2 regions of the Shewanella sp. 30m-14 genome follow, and region 1 is predicted to be linked to the other one. Evidence: predicted binding sites of a transcription regulator. Region 1 holds the regulator's gene; the other holds the start of a gene.

Region 1 (3,176 bases):
TATTGGCTTAAATCGATGGTGGTCACCACAGGCAATGTCACGAGGGGATGGTCAGGGCTGCACGCCAACAACTCTTTGTAATGGCCTAAACGGCAATACTCAAAATGCTGATGATGAAGGGTGTCGGATTCATGAGTAATGATGATATCTACATTGCCTTCGTTCAAGTCTTGCATCAGTTGGTGTTTTTCTTCGCGATACACTTCCACACATAAATGGGGAAAATCCAACGTCAATGCTAGAGGCTGAGTAAAGGCTAGGTCGGGAATGTAGTTCTCAATCCCGATAGTCAGCACGGTTGATTCACCCTGCGCAATTATTTCGGCACTTTGAACAAACTTATCAAGTTGGCTCATGGTGTGTGTGAGGCTAGGAAGTAAACGTTCCCCCTCTTTACTTAATGACGTTTTATTACCAGTTCGGTCAAAAAAGTTAACGCCAAGATCAATTTCTAGATCAGAAATCCATTGGCTAACCTGAGGTTGTTTTTTTCCTAACTTACGTGCAGCAGCAGATATTGAACCTGTTTCGACGGCCAATAAGAGTGCTTTCAGGTGTAGTGAGTTCATAGGCTTATATTAATTCAGGTACGCACTAAATTATGATTCATTTTCGATATCATCAGTTAAAGGCACTATACGTTCTTATCTTGAGTTAATCACGTCAGACGGATGTATTCATACTTAAATTGAGAGCCTGACATTAGATCACATATGGCAAATTATTATGAACAGAAAACGAATGAGTAGAAGCACTAACAAGAAATGGGGCATTTCCAAGCTAGCAATCAAACCTGCACGGCCCAAATGAAGGCACCAATTATCCGGTGTAGATACAGCCGTGACCGTCCATGACATGGACGTCATGGCCGAGCTTCCAAGGATGGATTTGTTGCGTGTCACGGCAGTATCTGCACATGCACCCGCTGCAGGCGATTGGTAACGGTGAAACGACAATTGAGAACTCGCTTCCCCGTAGCAACTACTCAAAAAATGTAATCAACCTTCATTCGAAGGGCAACCAACTTTGGGGCATAAATAAGCGAAGCCTGATCTGTATATTCACTCAAAAGTCCCTCCTCTCATCGAATTCCCATCCGGAGGCCTTATCTAAGCTTAGTAAGTTCTGATGTTTGACAAAATATCAGTTAACTTCAGCCACTATTCAATAACGAGTTTCACATCGCTGGATTTATTTCATTTGAAACTGGATCCCACAAAAAACAATATAACTGGTTATTACTTGCACTCAAAAAAATACTGTATATACTAACAGTTACTGTATAGAAAGACAGGGTTAACCATGAGACCACTTACACCGCGCCAAGCTGAAATTTTAGAGCTAATTAAACGTAATATTGCTGATACTGGCATGCCACCTACCCGTGCCGAGATCGCTAGACGTTTAGGTTTTAAGTCAGCCAATGCTGCTGAAGAACATTTAAAAGCCTTAGCTAAAAAAGGCTGCATTGAAATTATGCCGGGCACGTCTCGCGGTATTAAGTTAACCCAAGAAGACACTGAAGATGCAGATTTAGGTTTACCCCTTATCGGCCAAGTTGCTGCAGGTGAACCGATTCTTGCGCAAGAGCATGTCGAGCAACACTATAAAGTCGATCCTGCCATGTTCAAGCCATCAGCAGACTTCTTACTCAGAGTCCGTGGTGACAGTATGAAGAATATTGGCATACTAGAAGGTGATCTACTGGCTGTACACAAAATACAGCAAGCACGTAACGGCCAAGTGGTTGTAGCACGCGTTGAAGATGATGTTACCGTTAAGCGTTTTGAGAAAAAGGGTAACAAAGTTTTCTTACATGCTGAGAACGAAGAGTATTCACCAATTGAAGTGGATCTAGCAAACCAAAGCTTAAGTATTGAAGGTTTAGCCGTTGGTGTGATCCGTAATGGAGACTGGCAATGAACAAACTAATGGGAACGAGTCCTCGTCACCCTGGACTGTGGCAAGATATGCCATCGACCAATATGGTGAGCAGCACGAGTAATGACATCACGACTATGGTGACCCAAACTCAAGGGCGTGATGAGCTGAACCAGATCAGTGCTCAGCTTTCACAATTGAGCCAACAGGGTCGCTGGATTGTACTGATTAGCCCGCCGAATATTGGCTACAAGCAGATGCTAGCAGCTGCGGGTGTAAGAATGGACCGCATTTTACTGGTTCATGCTAAAGATGAAGTGGAAACACTTTGGGCAATGGAAAAAGCCTTAACAAGCGGTACCTCAAGTGCGGTGATTACTTGGACCAACTCTTTAGATGCTCGTGACAATCGACGCCTACAAATCGTTGCCAAAAGCGCTCGCGCTGTTGGCATTGTCATTGAACATTCGATTGATAACACAAATAAGCAACAATCTTGTCGCTCAATCAATATGCAGGATAGTGCTTTTGGTCAAGCCTCCCTGTTTGGTGCTGTTCATTAAGCAGAACATCTCCTCGCTTTCTAATACATGATGACTAGGAGGTGCGTTTTAGTAAGCGCCTTCTAGTACAAACGATTTTCTAAAGCCCTCATTCGAGGGCTTTTTTATTATCAATAATTGAAAAAGTGATCTTGATCAATATTTAAACACCAAGTAGTGTAGGAAGTCATAACAACGATATTTTGTTATATCCGAGCGATTTAGTTGTCGGTCTTTGCTCTGGGATTAGTCCTGAATTTGAAGCTTAGACTGAGATTGGCCTGATATATTTCAGCCGTATGTGCCAACGTGGTTACACCAGCAGTGAATAGCACTGAATACAATAGCCTGTGTCGCGATCCCATTAATTGCGACTCGATAGGCAAGCCACTCGCGCACTTTGAAGTCATCGTTGCTTTTTTGGGAACTGAAGAGTTTACATAGAGCAGAGACTTACTGTGTGACTCTTCTTTGTCTTGTGGACAGAGGAGAAGTCTAGTGAAGCAATTGTTGTATTGTGTGCTGGCGTTGCTATTTTCGCCCGTACTTGTTGCATCAGAAATGCCGCTTAATATGACAGAGGGTGTTACGGATATCAGTGGGCGGGTTTACAACCTCCATATGATTATTCTCTACATCTGCTGTGCTATTGGCATCGTGGTTTTTAGCATCATGATTTACGCTATGATCAACCACCGCAAATCAAAAGGCGCAGTCGCCGCCAACTTTCATGAAAGTACTAAAGTCGAGATC
Region 2 (3,176 bases), on a different contig from region 1:
AGACATCACTTAACGTGGGTGTGATCAGTACCGATGACAATAGCGTGCAAATCTTATGCTTAATTCGCTCTCTTATTGATTCAGGTCGCGAAGAAGTTGAAGGCGTATTGAGCTCACTGGCTAACCTTGCTGGAGCGAATGTTGAATTTAGTGGTGCATACCCAGGCTGGAAGCCAGACAATAGCTCACCCGTTATGGCAAGCGTACGCGAAACCTACGAGGCAATTTATAACAAAGAGCCGACGATTATGGTGATCCATGCAGGTCTTGAATGTGGTCTATTTAAGAAGCCTTACCCTGAAATGGATATGGTTTCTATTGGCCCAACCATTCGCTACCCACACAGCCCTGATGAAAAAGTTAACATTACTACTGTTGGCCAATACTGGAAGCTATTGTTAGCAGTACTGGAGCGTACACCAGTTAAAGGCTAATCAATAAAACAGCTTTATAAGAATAAGGCCACTTAGTCATAAGTGGCCTTTACTATCTATAGCAGAGGATAAGGTATCAATTGGCGCTTTAGTCCTAAGTAATTGTTACCCACACAGCCCTGATGAAAAAGTTAACATTACCGTTAACATCACAACTGTTGGCCAATATTGGCAGCTATTATTAGCCTTTAACGTCGAAGTAAAACTAAAATATGAGCTATTTCTGACGGTGTGCTTAAAAACCTAAATCCATCTGCGAGCTATCTATATCATCATGCTCAGAAGCGACACTATTCGAGGCGAGACCGACCGATACACCCAATAAGCGAATACCTCGCTCATTTTGCCTTTCCATCGCTTGCTCCAGTAGCTGATAAAACAGATTCACCGAGATCTCATCGCTGCGATGCTCAATCGTGGTCTGCTTAAAATCTTCAAATTTTAGCTTAACCACTTGCTTGTTGATCACTCTATCCTTAGCGCTACGGCTCACCCGCCCTGCGAGCTCTTGAATAAGTTGTGGCATCACCGCACGGCATTGCTCAAGGGTATGGATATCTTTAGCCAGTGTAGTTTCAACGCCGACTGATTTTCTCTCACGATTGGGCGAAATCGCTCGCTTGTCTATCCCTTTAGCGCGCTCAATCAGCACTGCTCCAAATTTACCAAACCCTTCTATTAGCTTAGCTTCAGGATAAAGCTGAATGTCGCTGCAGGTATGCAGCCCCAGATCGGCTAACTTTTTAGCGGTCACCTTGCCAACACCGGGAATTTTTATCAGTGGTAAGGTTTTTATAAACTCATCAATCATGTCTGGGCGGATCACATATTGTCCATTCGGTTTATTTAAATCGGATGCTATCTTGGCAAGAAACTTAACTGGCGCGATGCCTGCCGAAGCAGTTAAACCGGTCTCGGCTAAAATATCGGCTCGAATAGCCTCGGCCATCAAGGTCGCAGAGCCTTTACAATGGGGACTCTCTGTCACATCAAGATAAGCCTCATCAAGGGATAAAGGCTCTATCAAGTCAGTATATCGTTCAAATACAGCCCTAATCTGGCTAGAAACCTCTTTATATACCTGCATACGCCCAGGGACTAATATCAAGTCAGGACAAAGCTTTAGCGCATAGCCTGACGCCATGGCTGAACGAACCCCAAATTCTCGAGCTTCGTAATTACAGGTACTGATCACGCCACGGCGATCACTGCGTCCTCCCACAGCAATAGGTTTGCCTCTTAACTCAGGAAAGTCGCGCATCTCCACCGCTGCGTAGAAGCAGTCCATGTCGACGTGAATAATTTTTTGCAAGCCAATATCCTCCGTACAGAATATTACTGTATATAAAAACAGTATTCAATAAAAAGCATACCTTTAGCCTGTTTTAAGCTAACCATTCGCCCTTGTTGATCAGGGCGATCGATTAATCCTAGGCAATAAAAAGGGAAGCCGTTTGGCTTCCCATTTCAACACTCAGTCACATGTAAACTCAGTCAGATTTCAAAATGCTGTCATTTTAAGTCTAGATCTTAAACTGCTTAATGTTGTCACCGAGGGATCGACTCACCTGTGCAAATTCGTCAAAGTTATTTGATAGTGCCTCACTCGCTGCTAACGACTCATCCGATAACGCGCGAACATTTTCAACATTACAAGCAACCTCTTCGGCCACAATCGCTTGCTGACCTACAGCGGTGGAGATCTCTATGGTTTGCTGCTGAATCGCTTCGATGGCACTCGTGATGCTATCCAGTGCCACTTCAACTTTAGCGGTAAGACCTTGCCCCATATTGGCTTGCTCAACCCCTGACTCCATCACTTGCTCAGCCTCATTGGCATTTTGTTGTAGTGTCTGGATGATCTCTTGAATGTTTGCGGTCGAGTCTTGCGTGCGAGATGCTAAGGTTCTTACCTCATCCGCCACAACGGCAAAGCCTCGGCCTTGTTCACCCGCTCTCGCCGCTTCAATCGCTGCGTTTAGTGCTAACAGGTTTGTTTGCTCTGCGATACCACGAATAACATTAAGTACCTCGCCAATCTGCTCAGAACGGGTTCTAAGTTGCTTAACCACCTTTGCCGCATCAATCACCTGTTTAGATAACGCCTGCATGCCTTGAGTCGCTTGAGCGACAATCTCACTGCCTTCACTCGACTGAATCTGCGCCTTATCAGCAAATTCACTGGCTCTTTGGGCACTTGCGGCCATCTCTTGGCTAGTGTGTGCCATTTCGGTTGCGGCCGTGGCCACAGAAGCTATCTCTTGTTTTTGCTGACTCACCGACTGCAATGCTTGACGACTCACAGCAGACGCATCATTCACACCTTGCTCTACTTGCAGCGTTAGCTCACGAGTCTCCTGCAGCATGCCCTGCACCTTCGCCGCAAAACGGTTAAATGCATCACCGAGCTTACCCAGCTCATCTTCTCTATTCATGTCGATGCGCTTAGCAAGATCGCTATCTCCCTCGGCAATGTCTTCCATCGCTAACAATAAATTATTTACCTGCTTTCTAAAGGGTAATAACGTGGCCCAAACTGTCATCCCAACTAATGCCATAATCAAAAATGACAATAATATCGAGCTGACAATCGCATCGGTAACAGGTGCTTCTATAACTGCGGTTGGCAGCATGAAGGCTAGGTGCCATTTTTGCTCAGGATAACTCCCGCCGACCTCTATAAAGCTGACCCGCTGAGCCTCGCCGTTAAATATAACCTCGCCAAATCCCGACGCCTGTGTC

Evidence for each region. Region 1 encodes LexA, which represses DNA repair genes until DNA is damaged. Its sites were predicted from a motif close to TACTGTATNNNNATACAGTA; they were not measured.
Region 2: dinB (DNA polymerase IV) is a predicted target of LexA. The motif match lies at 1,771-1,790, and genes of this name have one in related genera.

What each region holds. Positions count from the first base shown of each region.
Region 1 is NZ_JBRILW010000003.1:35,182-38,357, forward strand. Features, by position in the region: gene ACVBIU_RS03080 (LysR family transcriptional regulator) at 1-569, opposite strand, end outside; gene lexA (transcriptional repressor LexA) at 1,303-1,923, shown strand; gene ACVBIU_RS03090 (cell division inhibitor SulA) at 1,920-2,444, shown strand; gene coxB (cytochrome c oxidase subunit II) at 2,922-3,176, shown strand, end outside.
Region 2 is NZ_JBRILW010000006.1:40,606-43,781, reverse strand. Features, by position in the region: gene ACVBIU_RS06300 (aminoacyl-histidine dipeptidase) at 1-434, shown strand, start outside; gene dinB (DNA polymerase IV) at 670-1,746, opposite strand; gene ACVBIU_RS06290 (methyl-accepting chemotaxis protein) at 1,958-3,176, opposite strand, start outside.